Regions from separate parts of the Dyadobacter chenwenxiniae genome, predicted to be linked through region 2. Evidence: riboswitches for the same ligand, from Rfam matches in the RefSeq annotation. Region 2 holds a riboswitch; the other holds the start of a gene.
What was found. A riboswitch is a leader RNA that binds a small molecule or an ion and turns the genes downstream of it on or off. The one in region 2 is predicted to bind S-adenosylmethionine.

Region 1 (6,450 bases), 960 kb from region 2:
TAGCATTCAACTGGAAAGTTGGCGATCGAATCTTCTCAGGAACGAATGTTAAGCATACATTTGATAAACCGGGCGTTTACAATGTTGCACTTACCGTGTCGGACCAGGCGGGTGGCTCAGGCGTGGCGACTGCGCAAATTAAAGTCGGCAATTCTCCGCCGGATGTGGTGATCAGCACGAATGCAAATCGTAGTTTTTACTGGGACAATGTTCCGTTTGATTACAAAGTGATTGTGAAAGATGCTGAGGATAAAACGCCTGAGCAGGAAAATATGAAGCTGGCTTTTGATTATCTGCCTATTGGAAAAGATTTCGCGGCTGCACTTTCCGGCACCAGCCACGGGAACCTGCGCTATGCGGCAACCGAGACATTTTACGCTTCCCTGGATTGCAAATCCTGCCATACCATGGATTCCAAGTCCATAGGGCCCGCTTTGAAGGAGATTTCAAAACGTTATGCGACAAAAAACGGCGCGGCAGATTTGCTTTCCGACAAAATCATTAAAGGCGGCAGCGGCAATTGGGGAACCTATCCAATGCCCCCGCATCCTAATCTGACCACGGCGCAGTCCCGCGAGCTGGCTGGCTACATTCTCTCCCTAACCGGCGAAAAACCCGTATTGGCAACGCAAGGCAACATTAACCTCGAAGAACACGTAGGACAAGGCACCGAAGGTGCATATGTGCTGGCAGCAAATTATACGGATAAAGGCGCAAACGGCATTGAACCATTAAAGGGAAGCGCTTTTGTAGTTTTGAAAAACCCATTGGTTCAGCTGGAAGATTTTGAAAAAGGCAATGTAAGCGTCTCTATCGGCACAAAAAACAATGGATTCGTAACCTCAGTCCCGGCGGGGAACGGCAAGTTTGTAAGCTTTACGAAGATTGATCTGAACCACATTAAAAAAATAAAATTTCGGATACAGGAAGAGGGCGAAGGCGGAATATTGGAAATCCGGCAGGGAAGCGTCGACGGGTCATTATTAGGTTCGATAGCGATAGCCGGGGTGAAATCAAAAGACCTTAAAAGGGAGTGGAAGGAGCTGCGGGCAGACATCAAACCCACCACCGGACAGACCGATATTTTTCTGGTTTTCACAAATCCCGATAAGAACGAAAAACTGCTTTTTTACATTGACTGGATGCTTTTCGAAAGATAATGCTTCCTGAAAATTAACATTAAGCTAACACCGCTGAGCGAAACAAGCTTTAATTTTCGAATCTGCTTTGGATTTCGGTTCAGGGTAAATCCAGGTTAATGTGTTCTTTTTATATAAGTCCAAATTCGAAAAAATGAAAAAATTCTTATCCATTATTGCAGTTGGTTTGCTTAGTCTGACCGCTTTTGAAAGCATGTCTCAAAACAAAAATAAAGTCATAGCGCACCGTGGCGCCTGGAAAAATACGGGCGTAACCGAAAATTCCATCGGCGCATTGGAACATGCGATCAAGCTGGGCTGCTATGGGAGCGAATTTGACGTGCATATGTCGGCCGATTCCGTGATTTATGTCCTTCATGATCATTCAATTAAAGGAACGCACATAGAAAAAACGAATTCCCAGGAGCTTTCGCAGATCAAATTGGAAGACGGTACGGCATTGCCAACTCTGGAAGCTTACTTGAAAGCGGGTGCGAAACAAAAGAAAACGCGGTTAATCCTTGAAATAAAAACCTCTTCTATGGGCAAAGAACGTTCGCTGGCATTGGCCACGAAATGTGTGGAAATGGTGAAGAAATTGAAAGTGGAAAAGATTACGGATTACATCGCATTTGACTTTGACGTTTGTAAAAAAGTAAAAGAACTGGCTCCAAAAGCACATGTGGAATATCTGAACGGAGACAAAACACCGGACGAAATTCAAGCTGCAGGCCTCGACGGCATTGATTATAACCAGGGCGTATTGAAGAAAAAGCCGGAATACATTGCCGCTATCCGTGACAAAAAACTCACTACTAACGTCTGGACAGTGAATGATGAAGAATCAATGAAATGGTTTCTGGAAAAAGGCATTGATTACATCACAACCAATGAGCCGGAACTGCTTTTAAAAATCACGAAGTAAGATTGAGACAAGTCCAGACTTTCCAAGTTTTGAAAACTTGGAAAGTCTAATGCTAAATCCTCGCGGTTTGCAACTTGCCATTTGTTTCCTGCCAAGCTCTGATTACTTGTGTTAACTGCTTATATTCGATCAAAAAGCCGTCGTGGCCATATAGGGAATCAATTTCCTGGAAAACAGCGTCCGGAATGTGCCGGGCCACAAATTGCTGTTCGGATAATGGGAAAAGCAGGTCGGATTTGATGCCCAACACCAATGTTTTGGCCTTGACCAACCCCAATGCATGCACAATTCCGCCGCGATTACGGCCCACATTATGCGAATCCATGATCTTGGAAAGCGTCCAGTACGAATAAGCATTAAACCGTTTCACAAACTTATCGCCCTGGTATTGCTGATAAGACGATGCCCTGAAGTCATCAATCTGATCCGGATTATCACGCGCCTGTGTAAAGTTATAAGTGTCGTAATTTCTGTATGAAAGCAGTGCAATGGACCTCGCAGCGCGCATGCCCATGCTTCCCGCCTCATCCGTGCCATCATTAAACGTCGGGTCCGCCTCGATCGCCATCCGCTGGGATTCATTGAAAGCAATGCCCCAGGGCGAATGCAGCGCATTGGAAGCAATCAGGATCAATTCCTCAAAAAGGTCCGGCACTTCCACCGCCCATTCCAAAGCCTGCTGGCCACCCAGCGAGCCGCCTATACAAAGCTTGATTTTCCTGATCTCCATTTCCTGCCGCAGCAAATCCATGGCACCAACCACATCGCGGACTGTAATGGTCGGGAATGTTCTGTAAAACGGTTTGTGCGTACGCGGATTAATGCTCAGCGGACCCGTTGAGCCATAAGCTGAACCCAGCACATTCACACAAACGATGAAATATTTGGCAGGATCAAAAAACTTGTCATCCCCTACCAGGCCATCCCACCATTCTGCTGCGTTAGAGCTGCCGGTTAGTGCATGACAGATCCAGACAATGTTGTTGTTATCAGCGTTTCGCGTTCCATAAGTGGTGTACGAGAGCTCGAAGCCCGGCAGTTCACCACCCATTTCCAGCGCGTAGGCGTAAGGATATTTAAATGTTTTTTGTTCCGCTTGCATAGTGCCAGAGCACAGGTTTTAATTCAAAGATTTAACAGACTGCTCCGTGGAATGCACAGGGCAGATGCGAGAATAAAGCCATCCGGCTTACGGAAATTTCTAACTGTAAGTTCACGCGAATTGAGTTTATATCTCCTAATAACTTAGGTGGGAATTAGCACCTTTCTCCATCGTGGTAGCAGGTTGCCAGAGGTTCATTGAGCCCATTCTCTCGCCTCTTCTTTATAAATCAATCGCACACTAGGTGAAGCAACTGACTTGATGCTGCAATATTAAGCGCAGATGCCTGAAAATGCAAATAAAAGCGCAAATTCTATTTTGCAGGGGATGTAGGGCGGTTTATCTTTGCCCTTTAATGCTACTCTGTTCAATGAAAAAATACTTAGTCCTCCTTTGTTTTGTTTGCCAAAATGCTTTTGCCCAGCTGCCCTCTCCCGATAATATTTCCAGGCACGTTTACAAGCTTGCGTCGGACAAAATGCAGGGCCGCGGAACGGGCAGCAAGGAGAACAAAAAAGCTGCAAAATACGTGGCGAAGCAATTCAGAAATTACGGACTTCAACCAAAAGGAACAGACGGTTATTACCAGCCATTTACAGCGAAAATCAAACGCGTCGTGGTGCCGGACAGCTTACGGGAAACCAATAATGTGATCGGCTTTCTGGATAACGGGGCTGAGCATACCATTGTAATCGGTGCTCATTTTGATCATTTAGGCTTGGGAAAACAGGGGAGTTCAAAGGCTGAAAAACCCGAAGGACAGATCCACAACGGAGCCGATGATAATGCTTCGGGCGTTGCAGGATTGCTGGAACTTGCCAGATATTTCTCCGAAAACGACGTAAAAGAGCCTTATAACTTCCTGTTTATTGCATTTGGCGCAGAGGAACTGGGTTTGCTCGGCTCGCGCCATTTTGTAAACAATCCTACATTGCCATTGGATAAAATCAATTTCATGTCCAATATGGATATGATCGGTCGTTATGATGCTGGCCGCGGCGTGGGGATCGGCGGCTTTGGAACGAGTGAAGAATGGCCTGAGATATTCAAGAATGTCAAAAATGAAACCAAGTTTTTCACAGACAAGGCAGGAAGCGGCGGCTCGGATCATGGATCTTTTTATGCCAAAAACATCCCGGTCCTTTTCTTTCACACAGGCGGACATGATGATTATCACAAACCAACCGACGATCCCGAAAAAATAGATTATAACGCTGCGGCAGGCATTTTAGGCATTCAAATTCAACTCATAGAAAATGCTATGAAGCTGCCCAAACTTACATTTACCACAGTCCTCTAACCACAATAAATTTGTACGGATTCATTGCACCAACTTTCACGTATGGTCAGTCACATGTTTCTCCGGATGACTTGTATGGGACGCTTTTCCGTGATATCCAGCACAGTCATATTTTTAAGGATTCCAAAACCTTCGCCGATGCGATCCCCCTGGAAGATCCCGTCCTGATCATTGAAAGATATCACCACGAAAAGGGCGAACCGGATTTCGACCTGCAAACATTTGTGAGTGCAAATTTCCGGATGCCTGTGCACATTAAGTCCACTTTTAAGGCAGACAAAAGCTTATCCACTTCGGAGCATATTAAAAGGCTTTGGCCTGTTCTGACCCGTCAGCCCGAAAACCAGGAACGCGGCGGTTCCCTGATCCCGCTGCCATTTCCCTATGTTGTCCCTGGCGGGCGGTTCCGGGAAATCTATTACTGGGACAGCTATTTCACAATGCTCGGCCTGAAAGAATCCGGGAGAACGGATCTGATCGAAAGCATGGTGAACAACTTTGCATATCTGATCGACAGCTTTGGCTACATCCCTACCGCCAACCGAACCTATTATCTGACAAGGTCCCAACCGCCGTTTTTCTCACTAATGGTCCGTCTATACAGTGACATGGCCGGGAAGAAAATCCTGAAACGCTATTTGCCCCAGCTCCAAAAGGAATACGATTATTGGATGCAGAGCGACGGCCCTGCGCATGAACCGTTCACAGCACACAGACGGCTTGTAAAACTGCCCGACGGCGTGCTGCTGAACCGATATTGGGATGATAAGGCCACACCTCGTCCCGAATCTTACCGGGAAGATGTTGAATTAAGTGTTGAAGCAGCGGAGCGATTTCAAACGGAGCCTGATGCCGTCTTCAGGCACATCAGGGCAGCTGCCGAATCGGGATGGGATTTCAGCAGCCGGTGGTTTGCGGATGAAAACGATTTTGCAAGCATTCACACCACAGACATTCTACCCGTTGACCTGAACTGCCTGATGCACCACCTCGAAAAAACGCTGGCCGAGGCTTATTTGCTGAATGATAATTCGGGCATGCATTTGATTTATGAGGAAAAAGCCCGCTTGCGAAGCGCTGCCATTCAGACCTATTTCTGGGATGAGTCGCGCAATTATTTCATGGATTACGATTTCAAAAAGCAGACTTTTACCAAAGCCCTGACACTGGCAGGCACATTTCCGCTTTATTTCAAACTGGCTACCAAATCGCAGTCACATTATTTAAGAGGTTACATTCGCCTGAATTTTATGCGTTCCGGCGGTCTTTTAACAACTACGGTAAAGACCGGGCAGCAGTGGGACGCGCCAAATGGCTGGGCACCTTTGCAGTGGATCACTTACAAAGGCTTGCGTAACTATAATTTTCACCGAACAGCCAACGAACTTTGCGCAGAATGGATCACGCTGGTGGATAAGGAATTTAAACATTCGGGCAAAATGCTTGAAAAATATAATGTCTCGGACACGAATCTTATTGCCGGCGGAGGTGAGTATGAGATCCAGGAAGGATTCGGCTGGACCAACGGCGTTTATCTCCGGATGAAAAATAAAAGGAGCTAGTTTACGTATAAACCGCTGTCGAAATTATTATCTGATTCTAATAATATAATTGAAAATTTCCAGAGGCAACTTCTTCTAATCGTGAATATTTTTAATACCTTGGTAGTGCTAACCCCATTTTGAGAACTACATGAAACTATCCATATACCAGGTCGATGCGTTTACTGATAAACTCTTTTGTGGAAATCCTGCTGCGATTGTTCCTCTGAATGAATGGCTTCCGGATGAAACAATGCTCAACATTGCTGCTGAAAATAACCTGGCCGAAACGGCATTCTACGTTCCGAATGAAAATGGATTTCACATCCGCTGGTTCACGCCTTCCGTGGAAGTTGATCTTTGCGGACACGCTACATTGGCAGCTGCCTATGTAATCTTTAACATCCAAAATTACGAAGGCAAATCCATCCGCTTCGATTCAC
Region 2 (6,450 bases):
TAGGAGCTTTACAGTATTGCCATCGATGCGCATGGCCCAATTTAAGAAGAAATTCTGTGCATGAAAATCCGGCTCAACATTCGAACAGCTCGCCCGACCTCCAAAATGAATTATATTCAAAAAACTTAAAGCATTATTGAATATAATTCTGAATTATACTAACTTCACAGAATTATGAACGGAACCGAAATTATTCTTGACAAAACAGACCTTGGCATTCTTCGGCTTATGCAGGGCAACGCCCGCATTACCAATGCAGACATTGCCCGTGAACTGGAAATGGCGCCTTCCGCAGTGCTGGAACGAGTTAAGAAGCTGGAACAGAAGCAGGTAATATTGCAATATACAGCCCGAATCAATCCCGTAGCAGTAAATCAGAAACTGCTGGCATTTATTTCCATGAAATCCTCGGAAGGAATGGGGTCCAATAACACGGCAAAAGAGCTTGCCAAAATTCCGGAAGTGCAGGAAGTGCACCACATTGCGGGGGAAGATTGCTACCTCGTCAAAGTCAGAACAGCAGATTCCGCATCGCTGATGAATTTAATGCGCAACACTTTTAGCCATATCCCTAATATCCTATCCACCAGGACAACTATTGTTTTGGAAACAGTTAAGGAGGAACAACAATTAGTCATACCAGAAAAATAAAAGATCATGCAAGCACAAAGTAAAGCACCTTCCACCCTGTTGGTTGTACTGGCTTTTGCCACCGTTTACATCGTATGGGGATCTACTTATTTCTTCATCCAACGCGCATTAGAAGGCTTTCCGCCATTTTTTCTTGGCGCATTCCGCTTCATTACGGCCGGTTTAATCATGCTAATTTGGAGTTTGTTACAGGGAGAAGATGTGTTTTCTGCGAAAGCCATAAAGCCAGCAATCATAACCGGGCTTTTGCTGTTATTTATTGGAAATGGCATCGTGATCTGGGTAGAACAGTTCCTTCCCAGCGCAATGGTGGCGATTATGATCTCCTCCTCTCCGCTCTGGTTCATCCTGCTTGATAAACCCAAATGGTCTGAAAATCTGAGCAATAAATCAACGATTGTTGGCTTACTGATCGGTTTTGCGGGTGTGGTGCTTTTGTTTAGCGAGAAAATTATGGTCTCTATGTCTTCCCTGAACAGCTCCCGCGACTTATTTGCAATGGCCCTTGTCGTCTTTGGCTCAATGGCTTGGGCAGGTGGTTCTTTGTATTCCAAATATAAATCAGGCACGAACTCGGCAACTGTCAGCTCCACATGGCAGATGCTCGCGGCAGGCATTGCGTTTCTGCCAGGAAGCTTTATTTCCGGAGAGTTCACCAACCTGGATCTTGCCGCAATTCCTATGGATGCCTGGCTGGCAACGACTTATCTGATCATATTCGGATCAATCGCTGGTTTCAGCGCTTATGTATGGCTTCTCAAAGTGCAGCCGGCTACGAAAGTGAGCACATATGCATATGTGAATCCCGTTGTAGCAGTGCTCTTAGGCATATTTTTCGCGAATGAATCCATTTCCGTGCTCCAAATCGCAGGGCTGGTCATCATCCTTGGAAGCGTGCTTTTGATCAACCTGCACAAGTATCGCAAGCCGAAAGAAGCTGTTTCTGCTTACTAAGGCGATTCCAGTTACATGCCTCCGGCATTCGGAACTGCCTGGGCCGGGCGATTTTTGCTACCGATATTTTATGCCTCCGGCATTGGCTTAATGCCTGGGTGGACGATTTTCCTACTGAAATTTTACGCCTCCGGGATTGAAACTGCCTGGGCGAGGCAATTTTCTACCGAAATTTCATGCCTTTGGCATTTGGCTTAATGCCTGGGCGGACGATTTTCCTACCGAAATTTTATGCCTCTGGCATTGGCGTTCCGCTAGTGCCGGAGGCACGAAATATTGGTAGCAAAGATAAATAAGAGAAAATGGAAATCCCGGAGGGATGTAACTGCATCCTATACTTTATTAACAAAAGCTTGCATCTGTGATCTGCTCCACATCGGAAATATCCCTGTTTGTTCTGATCAGGGCAAAGATCCGTTCGAAGTCTATGAGTTGAGAGGCTTCAAACGCGATTACGCCTACGAACTCTCTTCCTTTACTGATGAAATTGAGGTGTTTAATCCTCGCACCTTTGACTGATTCTACTATGGAGGTGATTTTGTGAAGGTTTACAGCATTTCTGTAAATGATTTTCAGGAAAAAGATCTTGCTCATATTAATTGTTTCTGGCTAATGGATGTTTGATGATTCTCGCAGAAAGCTTTTCAGGCTTAATTTGCTAATTCGTAATGAAAACGTGAATAGCTGTTGTGCGCAACAGGATCAGTATGATAAATGCCCACAATGGCTCGGACGATATGGTCGATCTCGTCAAATGTGTTGACCTTGCTAAATGAAAAACGGATATTTTCTTTATCCTTTTGACAAGGAAGCGCGGTGATGACATGCGAGCTGCCCTGGCTGGAACAAGCACTGCCGCCAGAAACGGCAATTCCCAGATTATCAAGGCTTTTAACCAAACTTCCCGCAGCCAGACAAGGGAAGGAAACATTGAGAATGTTTACCAGGCTGTTTTCAAGCGAATGGCTTTCCCCATTGTAACAAATGCCGTGCACGCCGCTGATCGCCAGCTTTGAAACCATATATTGTTTCAACTTACAAATTTTGTTGTGGTTAGCTTCAAGGTCGCGGTAAGCCACTTCAAGCGCCTTCGCCAGTCCTACAATGCCCGTAACATTTTCTGTTCCGCCCCGCTGCCCTTTTTCCTGGCCGCCGCCAAAGATCTGCGCCTTGATGCGGTGTTTTTTATTGATATAAATAAAACCAGCCCCTTTTGGTCCGTGAAACTTGTGCGCGGAACCCACCAGAAAATCGATAGTCGTCTGGCTCAGATCGAACCATTGCTTTCCGATTGTCTGGGTGGTGTCCGTGAAAAAAATAGAATCATAACGTTGAGCAAGTTTATTGATCGCATGGATATCTGTCAGATTTCCAATTTCATTATTGCCGTGCATCAGACAAATCAATGTCTGGGGATTGGCTCTTAAAAGGTTTTCGAGATGATACAGGTCAACATTGCCGCGCTCGTCCAGCTTCACAAAGCTGGTTTCGATGTCGCCCGCTTTTTCGCGCTGGAGAATCGTTTGCAAAACGGCTTTATGTTCAATTTTGCTCGTCACAACATGGTTAATGTCATAGGTCTCAATGGCACCTGAGATCGCGAGATTGATGGCCTCGGTTGCGCCGGAAGTAAAATAGATTTCTTCCGCAGATGCATTTAAGACTTTTGCAACCGTCTTTCGGGCATCATCCACAGCATCTTTCACCTTCCTGCCAGCCCAGTGGGTCGAGGAAGGATTGCCAAAGGTTGCGGTAAAAAATGGGAGGATAGCTTCAATCACTTCCGGATCCAGTGCAGTTGTGGCGGCATTGTCGCAATAAATTTCCATGTTGATCTAAGTGTTAAATTTCAATATTCAGTTTGTCAATTTCCAAATGCCGCAACTTTCCTGAGTAGTCCACACCGATTCGGCCAAACGCGAAACCGCCATAGACATTCCCGGACAAGCTTTTGGCTTTCCTTAACTCGATTTTACTCTGTTTACTCCGGTGGTTGGATTCTCAGATTTATCATTAGAATTAGGTTGGGGCACCTTAAAAAGTCATAGGTTGCCAGAAGATCATAGAGCCTAACCTCTCCCTTCCTTCTTTATAAATCTACTAATTCGATAGACAAAGATTGAATAAAGATTTTAAGAATGCAAGCGGAAGGAAAAAATTTGTTTTGAGCGACCGCAGATTCAATGATATCGACCTAAGAATCAATGCTTGGAACCTTCGGCTTATTGAGCGGCTCTAAGTGTGAATGTTATTGCTAGCTTGCAGTTACAATTCATGACACACTAGCATTGGCAACTTTAACAGAACTTAAAACACTAGCACTGATCAGGCTTAAAGAAGCGCAAGCTTTATACAATAATGGCTATTATGAAGGCGCTTATTACGTGGGTGGTTATGCGGTTGAATTAGGTTTAAAAGCTGCCATTTGCAAAAATCTCAATGTAAATATCTTTGATAGGAAGGAGGTTTCTGGTAGTTGTTTGAAAGCTTTTCTGACCCATGATCTTTCCGATTTGACCGTTCTGGCAGGTCTAAAACCTGAGTTGAACATTTTAATTAAAGAAATTAATTCCTTCAACATAACCTGGTCTATCGTTTCTGATTGGAATGAACAAAGACGTTATCAATCTGGTTGTCCAGGACAGAAGGCCAAAATTTTCTTGGATTCTGTAAACATTGTAATGATATGGATAAAGCAACATTGGTGAAAAGGTTGAAAGAAGCTTTTGTTGAAAAGAGGAACGCAGGATTGCTTGTAGACGCGATCGGTCTTGTGCCCGCATATCACGGTGCCGTTGATGATTGCTACACACTGGGTGTAAGTGCGCCATCATTAAAAGACATACATGTTTACGCCAAAATGGGCGCAATCATCGATATTCTTTTCGAATGTCTGACATCGGAAGAAAGAGCGTTTATCGACCGTGTACGCGTTTTCAACAATGTTGAAGAGCTTGAATCTGCCAAAGAAAATGAATTTGAAGAATATCCATACGAGGGTTATGACTCCTATGCCAGAGCGCCCAAAGCTGAGTTATATGAGGTTGCTTAAACACTTGGTTTCCAAAAAGATCTAACAGACGAACTATACACTTATGCATAAAAAAGGCCCTGACAGGCCTTTTTTACTTTGTATCGGGATAGCCTTTTTGTAAGAGCATCGACATTTCGTTTACTGTGATGATGTAGGTGCTTTCTTTGGCCAGGTTCGTAAATTCGTTTGGGTCTTTCTCGTGATCATATAATTCAACGCCGGCTTTTCCTCCGTCCCATTCCGTGTAGCGGAAGCGTTCGGTGCGGACGCTACGGCCGAAGATTTGGTTGCGCCGCACTTGGGTATATGCAGCTTTGTCCCAAATTGCATCGGGGTTTTTGAGCAATGTTGTCAGGCTCTTACCGCCTAGCTTTTGTGTAGGCGTCAATCCGCAGAGCTCTGCTAATGTAGGGTAAATGTCGAGGAGTTCGACGGTTCTGCCAGAAGCTTTTCCCTTCGTTCCGCCTGGAACCGACACGATGAGCGGAACACGTGCCGAATTTTCAAACAGACTCTGCTTCATCCATTGACCGTGCTGGCCAACATTATAACCATGGTCGCTCCACAAAACAATGAGCGTTTTATCCGTCAATTTCAAACGGTCGAGCTCGTCTAGTACACGTCCCACCTGCGCGTCCATGAACGTTATTGTCGCATAATAAGCCCTTAATGCTTCTTTTCTTTCCGCAACGGACAAACCCCAGTGGGATGGTTTGGTGGAAATCGCAGCTTCGGGAATGTCATCCTGGTCATTTTCGATTTCTTTGGGAAGCGGGATGGTGGCCAGCGGATATTGGTCGAAATATTTCTTTGGCGCTACGTAAGGCGAGTGCGGACGATAAAATCCAACGGCCAGAAAAAACGGCTCATTTTTCTTTTCCTTTAACAACTTGATGGCTTCGCTCGCCACCATGCCATCGGTTTGCTCCTCGTCCGTCCCTTCGCTGGCATGCCAGGCTAATGCGCTTCCCAGGCCGCGGTCGGGGGTCAGATTCTTGACCAGCGGTTCTTCTGTTTTATCGCGTCCTTTCGGGTTTATTTTATTGTCCCAGGAAATAGGGTCATCGAGTCCGTCAGTTCCAATCTGGCCGGGAACTCCGTAATGGTAGATTTTGCCGACGCGGGCGCTGTAATAATTGTTGTTTTTAAACAACTGCGGCAACGTTACCACATCCGGCAAAATCTTGCGGAAGTGGGTTTGCAACTCGTAAATCTTTGTAACATCCGGTCTTTGACCAGTCAAAAGGGATGAGCGGCTTGGGCTGCACAACGGAAATTGCGTGTAAGCCCTGTCAAATTTGACGCCCCGCCTGGCCAGGCGATCGATATTTGGTGTTTTTACATATTTGTTACCATAACAACCCAGATCCGTATTGAGGTCGTCGACTGCGATGAAAAGCACATTCAACTTCTTTGCATTGCCTTCTTTCTCATCCAAAGCGAAACTTTTTTGAACATTAAACCCGGAAAATGAGCAAACCAGCAATGCGGAAAATACGTATCGTTTTATCATTGGTTATGGAATTTATTCTTTGCCCTCTTTTACTGTCGGGGCGTCTTTCTTGTTGATAGCAGGCAATGATTTTGCCAGTTTAATTTTTTCAGCTGAATATTTTTGAACCTTAGCCAGATTCTTGAATTCCTGAGGATCATTTTCGTGGTCGTACAATTCCTCAGAACCATCATTGTAACGTATATAACGCCACTTTTCAGAGCGAACAGCATGGTTACCAAAGCCATGAGTTGTAACCGAAGGGTGCTCCCAGGTGGCCGAAGGATTTTTCAAAAGCGGCACAATGCTGTTCCCTTCC

Region 1: linked by a shared signal. The riboswitch ahead of MUK70_RS29640 (homoserine O-acetyltransferase family protein) and the one ahead of MUK70_RS02865 (cysteine desulfurase family protein) in region 2 are both predicted to bind S-adenosylmethionine.

Annotation. Positions count from the first base shown of each region.
Region 1 is NZ_CP094997.1:6,903,312-6,909,761, reverse strand. It holds gene MUK70_RS29650 (PQQ-dependent sugar dehydrogenase) at 1-1,160, shown strand, start outside; gene MUK70_RS29645 (glycerophosphodiester phosphodiesterase) at 1,294-2,064, shown strand; gene MUK70_RS29640 (homoserine O-acetyltransferase family protein) at 2,117-3,166, opposite strand; SAM riboswitch class I at 3,290-3,397, opposite strand; gene MUK70_RS29635 (M20/M25/M40 family metallo-hydrolase) at 3,537-4,466, shown strand; gene treA (alpha,alpha-trehalase TreA) at 4,478-6,028, shown strand; gene MUK70_RS29625 (PhzF family protein) at 6,159-6,450, shown strand, end outside.
Region 2 is NZ_CP094997.1:691,559-698,008, reverse strand. It holds gene MUK70_RS02885 (UbiA family prenyltransferase) at 1-120, opposite strand, end outside; gene MUK70_RS02880 (Lrp/AsnC family transcriptional regulator) at 175-651, shown strand; gene MUK70_RS02875 (EamA family transporter) at 658-1,605, shown strand; gene MUK70_RS02870 (hypothetical protein) at 1,948-2,199, opposite strand; gene MUK70_RS02865 (cysteine desulfurase family protein) at 2,256-3,434, opposite strand; SAM riboswitch class I at 3,610-3,703, opposite strand; gene MUK70_RS02860 (HEPN domain-containing protein) at 3,894-4,313, shown strand; gene MUK70_RS02855 (hypothetical protein) at 4,292-4,657, shown strand; gene MUK70_RS02850 (sulfatase) at 4,731-6,152, opposite strand; gene MUK70_RS02845 (sulfatase) at 6,165-6,450, opposite strand, start outside.